DNA from 3 places in the Streptomyces sp. NPDC046261 genome. Region 1 is predicted to be linked to each of the others. Evidence: riboswitches for the same ligand, from Rfam matches in the RefSeq annotation. Region 1 holds a riboswitch; each other region holds the start of a gene.
The links. Region 1 has a riboswitch for thiamine pyrophosphate ahead of ABZ956_RS03910 (thiamine ABC transporter substrate-binding protein). Riboswitches for the same ligand answer to the same signal wherever they lie in the genome.
Positions count from the first base shown of each region.

Region 2: linked by a shared signal. The riboswitch ahead of thiO (glycine oxidase ThiO) and the one ahead of ABZ956_RS03910 (thiamine ABC transporter substrate-binding protein) in region 1 are both predicted to bind thiamine pyrophosphate.
Region 3: linked by a shared signal. The riboswitch ahead of thiC (phosphomethylpyrimidine synthase ThiC) and the one ahead of ABZ956_RS03910 (thiamine ABC transporter substrate-binding protein) in region 1 are both predicted to bind thiamine pyrophosphate.

Region 1 is NZ_JBEYZU010000001.1:842,277-845,544, reverse strand. Features, by position in the region: gene ABZ956_RS03910 (thiamine ABC transporter substrate-binding protein) at 68-1,159, opposite strand; TPP riboswitch at 1,155-1,260, opposite strand; gene rlmN (23S rRNA (adenine(2503)-C(2))-methyltransferase RlmN) at 1,293-2,402, opposite strand; gene ABZ956_RS03900 (phosphatidate cytidylyltransferase) at 2,588-3,268, opposite strand, start outside.
Region 2 is NZ_JBEYZU010000004.1:197,939-201,206, reverse strand. Features, by position in the region: gene ABZ956_RS10270 (thiazole synthase) at 1-300, opposite strand, end outside; gene thiS (sulfur carrier protein ThiS) at 310-540, opposite strand; gene thiO (glycine oxidase ThiO) at 537-1,715, opposite strand; TPP riboswitch at 1,713-1,825, opposite strand; gene ABZ956_RS10255 (FAD-dependent oxidoreductase) at 2,013-3,239, shown strand.
Region 3 is NZ_JBEYZU010000002.1:194,305-197,572, forward strand. Features, by position in the region: gene ABZ956_RS05185 (YibE/F family protein) at 1-1,107, opposite strand, end outside; TPP riboswitch at 1,170-1,306, shown strand; gene thiC (phosphomethylpyrimidine synthase ThiC) at 1,300-3,078, shown strand; gene ABZ956_RS05195 (hypothetical protein) at 3,100-3,268, opposite strand, start outside.

The DNA.
Region 1 (3,268 bases):
GGACCGCCCGGCAGGGGGGCCTGCCGGGCCGTGGCTCCGGAACCTGCCGCGGGGACCGCTTCGGGACCTACTTCAGGACGAGCGAGGACCATTCCTTGACCCACTGGTCGCGGTTCTTGGCGATCTTCTCGGGCGCGAGCGTCTCGGGCTTGTCGATCCGCGCGCCGTACTTGGTGAAGACCTCGGGCAGCCTGGCGTCCTGGTTGGCCGGCTTGACGAACATCTGGAGGGGCATGTCCTCCTGGAACGTCCTGCTCAGCAGGAAGTCGATCAGGGCCTTGCCGCCCTCGGTGTTCTTGGCGCCCTTGAGCAGGCCCGCGAACTCGATCTGCCGGAAGCAGGTGCCCGTCGCCACCCCGGTCGGCCCCTCCTCGGGCGCCGGCTTCACGCCGAGGACCTCGGCGGGCGGGCTGGAGGCGTAGGAGACGACCAGGGGCTTGTCGCCCTTGGCCTTCCGGCCGGCGGCGGAGCCGGAGAAGCGGTCGTTGTAGGCCTGCTCCCAGCCGTCGACGACCTCGACGCCGTTGTCCTTGAGCTTCTTCCAGTAGTCCTTCCAGCCGTCGTCGCCGTACTTGGCGACGGTGGCGAGCTGGAAGGCCAGACCGGGCGAGGAGGTCGCGGCGTTCTCGGTGACCAGGAGGTTCTTGTACTCCGGCTTGATCAGGTCGTCGAAGGACCGCGGCGGGGCCAGCTTGTGGTCCGCGAAGTAGGCGCGGTCGTAGTTGACGCAGATGTCGCCGGTGTCGACGGGCGTGACCCGGTGCTCGGCGGCGTCGGCCTGGAGCTCCTTCGGGACGCGGTCCAGGCCCTTGGCCTCGTACGGCGTGAACAGGCCGTTGTCGAGCGCGCGGGAGAGCAAGGTGTTGTCGACGCCGAAGAAGACGTCGCCCTGCGGGTGGCTCTTGGAGAGGATCGCCTGGTTGACGGCCCGGCCGGCGTCACCGCTCTTGAGGACCTTGACGGTGTAGCCGGTCTGCTCGGTGAACGCCTTCAGCACGGCGTCGGAGGCGAGGAACGAATCGTGCGAGACGAGGGTGACCGTCTTGCTCTTCGACCCGTCGGAGCCCTTGTCGTCCGATCCGCCGCAGGCGGCCAGCGCGGGCAGGCCGAGCGCGGCGACGGCGGCCGCGCCGAGGGCACGCCGAAGGTTGGTGTTCATGGTGGTGCTGACTCCCTACGCCGGTATGACCCGGATCAGGTCCGAGGGTCTGCGGGCTGTGCCGCACTCTCAGCGCTTGCTGCGCTCCCCTGTCGGATTGTTCATTTGTACGAGCTGATGCAGAGGGACAGTATCAGCGCTCGGTGGCGGCCAGCTGGCCGCACGCCCCGTCGATCTCCTGGCCGCGTGTGTCCCGCACGGTCACGGGCACGCCGTGGGCCGCGATCGCCTCGACGAAGGCCCGCTCGTCCTCCGGCCGGGACGCCGTCCACTTCGAGCCGGGGGTGGGGTTGAGCGGGATGAGGTTGACGTGCACCCGCTTGCCCTTGAGGAGCCTGCCGAGCAGGTCACCGCGCCACGCCTGGTCGTTGATGTCGCGGATCAGGGCGTACTCGATGGAGATGCGGCGGCCGGACTTCTCCGCGTACTCCCAGGCGGCGTCGAGGACCTCGCGGACCTTCCAGCGGGTGTTGACCGGCACGAGGGTGTCGCGCAGCTCGTCGTCCGGCGCGTGCAGCGAGACGGCGAGCCGGCACTTGAAGCCCTCGTCGGCGAAGCGGTGCATCGCCGGGACCAGGCCCACCGTGGAGACGGTGATGCCGCGCTGGGACAGGCCCAGGCCGTCGGGCTCGGGGTCGGTGAGCCGGCGGATGGCACCGACGACGCGCTTGTAGTTCGCCAGCGGCTCGCCCATGCCCATGAAGACGATGTTGGACAGGCGCGCGGGGCCGCCGGGGACCTCGCCGTCGCGCAGGGCGCGCATGCCGTCGACGATCTGGTGCACGATCTCGGCCGTCGACAGGTTGCGGTCCAGGCCCGCCTGGCCGGTGGCGCAGAACGGGCAGTTCATGCCGCAGCCCGCCTGGGAGCTGATGCACATGGTGACCCGGTCGGGGTAGCGCATCAGCACGGACTCGACGAGCTTGCCGTCGTGCAGGCGCCACAGGGTCTTGCGGGTGGTGTCGCTGTCGCACGAGATGTGCCGCACGACGCTCATCAGGTCCGGCAGCAGCTCGCCCGCGAGCTTCTCGCGGGCGGCGGCCGGGATGTCCGTCCAGGACGCCGGGTCGTGCGCGTACCGGGCGAAGTAGTGCTGGGAGAGCTGCTTGGCGCGGAACGGCTTCTCGCCGATCGCGGCGACGGCCTCGCGGCGCTCGGCGGGGGTGAGGTCGGCAAGGTGCCGCGGGGGCAGCTTGGCCCCGCGGGGGGCGACGAACGTCAGTTCTCCAGGCGCGGGGGCCATGAGCGAAAACTCCTCATTGCGACGAGAGCGGATGATCTCCGCGATCGCGGAGCCAGCGGCAGGACATGCCGGAACCCGGAGGTTTCTGAAGGGGGCACCCCCGCGTGCGCGGGGCCGGAAAAGGGCCCGCCGCGCAGCGACGAGCCCTTCCAGGGTACCTGGCCCGCTCCCGGGCCCTGATCGATCTAGGCGGAGCCCACGAACACCACCATCAGCAGCCACACCACCGGCGCCGTCGGCAGCAGCGAGTCCAGCCGGTCCATGATCCCTCCGTGGCCGGGCAGCAGGGCGCCCATGTCCTTGATGCCCAGGTCCCGCTTGATCATCGACTCGCCGAGATCGCCCAGGGTGGCGCTGACGGCGACCGCGAGGCCGAGCAGCAGCCCCTCCCACCACACGCCGTCGTCGATCAGGAAGTGCATGCACAGGGCGCCCGCCACCATCGCGAACGCCACGGCGCCGAGGAGTCCCTCACGGGTCTTGCCGGGGCTGATGCGCGGGGCGAGCTTGTGCTTGCCGAACCGCCAGCCCACCGCGTAGGCCCCGGTGTCGCTGACGACCGTCAGGATGAGGAAGGTCAGCACCCGCCAGGCGCCGTCCTCCGCCGCGAGCATCAGCGCCACGAAGGTGGCGAGGAACGGCACGTAGAACGCCGCGAAGATGCCGGCGGTGACGTCCTTGAGGTAGTCGTCCGGCGGCTCGGTCATCCGCCACACCAGCACGGCGAGCGCGGTGAAGGCCATGGCCACCCACGCGCCCTCGGGGCCGTTGACATAGCCCGCGACGGTCATCGCGGCGCCGCCGATGGCCAGCGGCACCAGGGGTGCCCTGATGGCCTTGCGCTCGGCGAGCCGGGAGGTCAGCTC
Region 2 (3,268 bases), on a different contig from region 1:
CTCGAGCTTGACCCAGTCCGTGCCGAGCGCCTCGCGGGCCAGCCGGGCGGTGAGCACGGCCTCGCCGGCGGTGAAGCAGCCCGCCGTGTTCGGCAGCACCCGGATGCCGTGCTTCTCCAGCACCGACAGCACCGAACCCCGCACGGTCGCGTCGAGGCGGCGCATGGCGACCGTGGTCAGCTCGGTCCCGGAGGCGATCAGCGCGCGCTCGAGCACGTCGAGGCTCGGGGCGCCGCCCGTGCCCATGATCAGCCGGGAGGTGAAGGAAGTGTCCGCGACGGTGAGCAGATCGTCTGCCATCTGTGCTGATCAGCCCCCCTGCACCGCGGTGAGGACCTCGACGCGGTCACCCTCGCCGAGCACGGTCTCCTGCCACCGGCCCCGGGGCACGACGGCTTCGTTGACGGCGGCGGCGACGCCGCCGCGCGCGTCGGTGAGCGTCGCGACGAGAGCGCCGAGGGTCGTCCCCGCGGGGACGGCACGGGGCGCTCCGTTGACGCTGACGCTGAGGGAAGGGGTGGCGACTTCGCTGCCGGTCATGCGGACTGCTCCTGGAATGCGGGGGTGAAGCGTCGGGGGGAGAAGGGGCGGGCCGCCTCGGGCAGCCGCCCGGTGGTCAGGACCTCGGCCATCACGTCACCGGTGACGGGCGTGAGCAGCACGCCGTTGCGGTGGTGCCCGGTGGCCGTGTGCAGCCCCGGCAGCTCGGTCGGTCCGAGCAGCGGGGCGTTGTCGGGGGACCCCGGGCGCAGCCCCGCGAGGGTCTCCACCAGGGGCAGCTCGGTGATGCCGGGCACCAGCTCGTGGGCGTCGCGCAGCAGCTCGTAGACGCCGCCGGCCGTCACGGTGGTGTCCCAGCCCAGTTCCTCGGTCGTCGCGCCGACGACCAGCTCGCCGTTCTCGCGCGGCACCAGGTACACCGGGCCGCCGCGGACGACCGCCCGTACCGTCCGGGAGAGGAACGGCCGGTGGGAGGCCGGTACGCGCAGCCGCAGGATCTGGCCCTTGACCGGGCGGACGGGCGGCAGCACGTCCTCGGGCAGGCCCGCGAGACGGCCGCTGAGGCTGCCCGCCGCCAGCACCGTCTGCCCGGCGGCGACGCGGGTGCCGTCCGCGAGCTCGGCCCCGGTGGCCCGGCCCGCGGCGAGGAGGGCCCGGACGGCCTCCGTCCGGTGGAAGACCACCCCGGCCCGCTCACAGGCCGTCAGCAGGGCCCGCGCGAGCCGCCGGGGGTCGGTCTGGTGGTCGCCGAGCGCGTGCAGCCCGCCGCGTACGCCGGGTGCGAGCATCGGCTCCAGCCGGCGGCACTCGCGCCCCGTCAGCCACTGCGACTCCAGGCCCGAGCGCTGCTGCAGGGCGTGCAGCTCCCGCAGGTGCGCCCGGTCGTCGGCGTCGAGGGCGACGGCGAGCGTGCCGCAGGCGCGGTAGCCGGTGTCCTGGCCGCTGGCCTCCTCCAGCTCGGCCGTGAACTGCGGATAGCGCCGCGCGGACGCCAGATTGAGGGCGAGCAGCGTCTGCTCGCCGTAGTGCAGCTCGGTGACGGCGGCCAGCATCCCGGCCGCCACCCGCGCCGCCCCGCCGCCGGGCGCCGGGTCCACGACGGCGGTGCGCAGGCCGCGCTGGGCGGCGCGCCACGCCGTGACCAGGCCGATGACGCCGCCGCCGATGACGAGGACGTCGCAGGAACGGTGCGCGGGGGTGCGATGCGCGTGCATGGGCGTCCAGCCCCTCCCTTCGCCGGCATGACCCGGATCAGGTTCGTACGGTCGGAGGCCGTCCAGCCTCCCTCTCAGCCCGGTGCGTCCGGGCTCCCGCGAGTGCGTGCAGCGGCCACCCTAGTACGCGCCGCGGACCGGCCGGAAGGGCGGCCGCGCCGTGCCGGCGGCCGGACGGGCGCCGGAACGCGCCCCCGGACGAGGCGGGTGAGGCGGGACAAACCTCGTGACGCTGTGTCAGAGGTCTCCTCACGCGGTGCTCCGACAGACGCGGGCCGTCGCCCTACAGTTGATCGGGTGAGCGAGCAGACGAATCCCCCTGGTGACCGGCGCGTCGTCATCGTCGGCGCGGGCATGGCCGGCGTGCAGACCGCGGTCGCCCTGCGCGAGCAGGGCTGGAACGGCGCGATCTCCCTGCTGGGCGCCGAGCCCCACCGGCCGTACGACCGGCCGCCGCTGTCCAAGGCCGTGCTGCTCGGCAGGGCGGAGGGATCCGCCTTCGAGGTGGACTTCGACTCGCTCGGCATCGACCTCGAGCTCGGCCTGGAGGTCACCGGCCTGCGCGCGGACGACCACGTCCTGCAGACGCGGCGCGGCCCGGTCCCGTACGACGTGCTGGTCATCGCCACCGGCGCCGAGCCGATCACCCTGCCCGGCGCCGAGGGCCGGCCGGGCGTCCACGTGCTGCGCACCGTCGACGACGCGGAGCGGCTGCGCCCGGTCCTGGCCGGGCAGCGCGACGTGGTCGCGGTCGGGGCCGGCTGGATCGGCGCGGAGCTGGCGACCGCCGCGCGCGAGGCCGGCTGCCGGGTGACCGTCGTCGAGGCCGCGGACCGGCCGCTGGCGGGCGCCATGCCGCCCGAGGTCGCCGCCCACATGGCCGAGTGGTACGCCCACAGCGGGGCCCGGCTCCTCACGGGCGCGCGCGTGGCCGCCGTCGAGCCGGGCGCGGTCCTCCTCGCCGACGGCACCCGCCTGCCCGCGGACGCGGTGGTCGTCGGCATCGGGGCGCGGCCCGCGACGGCCTGGCTGGCCGGCTCGGGCATCGAGCTCGCCCCCGACCACTCCGTCGTCACCGACGACCGGCTGCGCACCTGCCTGCCGGACGTCTACGCGGTCGGCGACTGCGCCTCCTTCCCCTCCGCCCGCTACGGCGAGCGGCTGCTGGTGCACCACTGGGACAACGCCCTGCAGGGGCCGCGGACCGTCGCCGAGAACATCGTCCACGGACCCGCCGAGAGCCCGGTGTACGACCCGGTGCCCTACTTCTGGTCCGAGCAGTTCGGGCGCTTCGTGCAGTACGCGGGCCACCACGCGGGCGCCGACGAGCTCATCTGGCGCGGCAACCCCTCCGGAGCGGCCTGGACGGTGTGCTGGCTGCGCTCGGGCGTCCTGGTGGCCCTGCTGGCCGTGGGGCGGCCGCGCGACCTCGCCCAGGGGCGCAAGCTCATCGAGAAGGGCGCCGCCCTGGACCGCGCGAAGGCGGCGGACGCCTCGATTCCGCTGAAGTCCGCCGCGCTCTGAGCGCCCGGTGGGGTGATGTCCACGGGGGT
Region 3 (3,268 bases), on a different contig from region 1:
CAACAGCAACGGCAGAGAGGCTCCGGCGTAGGCCAGGACCAGCGTGTTCACCACGGACGCGATGTGGTCCCGGCCGATGCGCATCGCCGAGCCGTACAGTTTGCGCCAATTCGCGGTGGGATCCGCGTCCTTCAGCTCCCACACCGCCGAGGTCTGGGTGACGGTCACGTCGTCGAGCACGCCCAGTGAGCCGATGATGATGCCGGCCAGCAGCAGGCCGCGGATCTCGATCTCCGGATACAGCCCGTGGACCAGGCCCGTCTGGTCGTCGGTGTTGCCCGTCAGATGGGCCCACTCGATGAACAGCGACCCCAGCAGGCCGATGACCAGCAGGGACATGAGCGTGCCCAGCACGGCCACGGAGGTCCGGGCCGTGAGTCCATGGCACATGTACAGCGCGATCAGCATGATCGCGCTGCCGCCGATCACGGCGACCAGCAGCGGATTCGAGCCCTGGAGGATCGCGGGCAGGATGAACAGCGTCAGCACCCCGAAGCTGATCACCAGCGCGATCAGCGCGAAGAGCCCGCGCAGCCGCCCCACCACCACGACCGCGAGCGCGAAGACGACCGCGAGCAGCGCCATCGGGAAGGTCCGGTCCACGTCCGTGACCGAATAGCGCAGATTTTCGGGTGCCTTCGGCGCGAACGCCAGGACCACCTTCTGTCCGACGTCATAGCGGCGGGAGGCGCTCGGCTGTACGACCTCCGTGAAGGTCTTCCCCTTGTCGGGGCCCGAGGCCACCTCGATCGTGGCCTTCTCGCACGGTCCGCGGTCGGCGGGCGGCGCACCGGGTGGTGCCTGCTGCTGCCCTGGCGGCTGTCCGCCGGACTTCGGGCAGTCGAACTCCTCGATCTTCACCACCCGTCCCGACTCGGTCTTCTGGTCGAGGCCCACGCCGGTGTGCTGATGAGGTGGGGCGCCGCCGGGCCAGAGGACTATCAGGCCGGTCACGACGGCGGCCGCGAAGGGGATGAGCACCGCCGCGATCACCTTGCGCAGATGCGCCGAAACGGGTGTCGCGGGGCCGTGGCTGTGGGAGTGGCCGTGCCCGTGGGCATGGCCGTGTGCGTGGGGGGTGGGGGAGCTGTGGTCAGTGGGGGTCACCCCCCGATCATCGCAAGCCCCCCTGGCCGCCCCGCGCCGGAAGGCGCTAGCGTGGTGCCACCTTTTGCAATCGCGGGAGCTCGGAGCACCGGGCTGAGAGGGCGCTGACCTCCGTACGAAGCACGTACGGACGCCGCTGCGTCGACCGCCGAACCTGTTACCGGGTAATGCCGGCGTAGGGAGACTGGTCTCATGACCTCGCAGGATGCACGCACGTCCGAAACCGGCCGGGAGATCGGCTGGCACAAGGACTACGTGACCGGCTCGCGGCCGGACCTCAGGGTCCCGGTGCGGCGGGTCCACCTCACCAACGGCCAGGACGTACAGCTGTACGACACATCAGGCCCGTACACCGATCCGGCAGTCGAAACGGACGTACGGCGCGGTCTTCTCCCGCTCCGGGAGAACTGGATCATCGGCCGCGGCGACACCGAGGAGTACGCCGGGCGCCCCATGCGCCCGGAGGACGACGGCATCAAGCACACCTCGCCCCGCGGCGGCCTGAAGAACCTCGACGCCGTCTTCCCCGGCCGCCCCCGCCAGCCCCGCCGGGGCCGTGGCGGCGCCGCGGTGACCCAGCTCGCGTACGCCCGCCGCGGTGAGATCACCGAGGAGATGGAGTACGTCGCCCTCCGCGAGAACGTCTCCCCCGAGACGGTCCGCGAGGAGATCGCGGCCGGGCGCGCCGTGCTCCCGGCGAACGTGAACCACCCGGAGATCGAGCCGATGATCATCGGCAAGAAGTTCCTGGTCAAGGTGAACGCCAACATCGGCAACTCCGCCGTCACCTCCTCCATCGAGGAGGAGGTGGAGAAGATGACGTGGGCGACCCGCTGGGGCGCCGACACGGTCATGGACCTCTCCACCGGCCGCAACATCCACACCACCCGCGAGTGGGTGCTGCGCAACTCCCCCGTCCCCATCGGCACCGTCCCGCTCTACCAGGCCCTGGAGAAGGTCGACGGCAAGGCCGAGGAACTGTCCTGGGAGATCTACAAGGACACGGTCATCGAGCAGGCCGAGCAGGGCGTCGACTACATGACCGTCCACGCCGGCGTGCTGCTGCGCTACGTCCCGCTGACCGCCCGCCGCAAGACCGGCATCGTCTCGCGCGGCGGCTCGATCATGGCCGCGTGGTGCCTGGCGCACCACAAGGAGTCGTTCCTGTACGAGAACTTCGAGGAGCTCTGCGAGATCCTCGCCGCGTACGACGTCACGTACTCCCTGGGCGACGGTCTGCGCCCCGGCTCGATCGCGGACGCGAACGACGAGGCGCAGTTCGCGGAGCTGAGGACGCTCGGCGAGCTCAACCGGATCGCCAAGCGTCACCACGTGCAGACGATGATCGAGGGCCCGGGCCATGTCCCGATGCACAAGATCAAGGAGAACATCGACCTCCAGCAGGAGATCTGCGAGGAGGCCCCGTTCTACACGCTCGGCCCCCTGACGACGGACGTCGCACCGGCGTACGACCACATCACCTCGGGGATCGGCGCGGCGATGATCGCCTGGTGGGGCACGGCGATGCTCTGCTACGTCACGCCCAAGGAGCACCTGGGCCTGCCGGACCGCGACGACGTGAAGACCGGCGTCATCACCTACAAGATCGCCGCGCATGCGGCGGATCTCGCCAAGGGCCACCCGGGGGCGCAGGAGTGGGACGACGCCCTCTCCGACGCGCGTTTCGAATTCCGCTGGGAGGACCAGTTCAATCTGGCCCTGGACCCGGAGACGGCCCGCGCCTTCCACGACGAGACGCTTCCGGCCGAGCCGGCGAAGACGGCGCACTTCTGCTCGATGTGCGGACCCAAGTTCTGTTCGATGAAGATCTCGCAGGACATTCGCCGTGAGCACGGGGGAGATCTTGCCGTCGCCGCCGGGGAAGCCATTGATCCGCAGGCCGGAATGGCGCAGAAGTCCAAGGAGTTCGCGGCCTCGGGAAATCGCGTATATCTGCCGATCGCGGACTGAACCGACCGGTGGACCACCGGCCTATTCGGGCCGGTGGTCCTTGCCGCCGAACTCGGGGCTCGTGAAATCCGGGCTGGTGAAGCCCGCACGGGTGGACGGGGACGGGTCGCTGTCGGGGCTGGAGAAGCCGGGCCGGGAGTAGCCGAGCTGGGGGGTGCGGCCGGGGCCGGCGGGCTGCCGGCGCACCGAC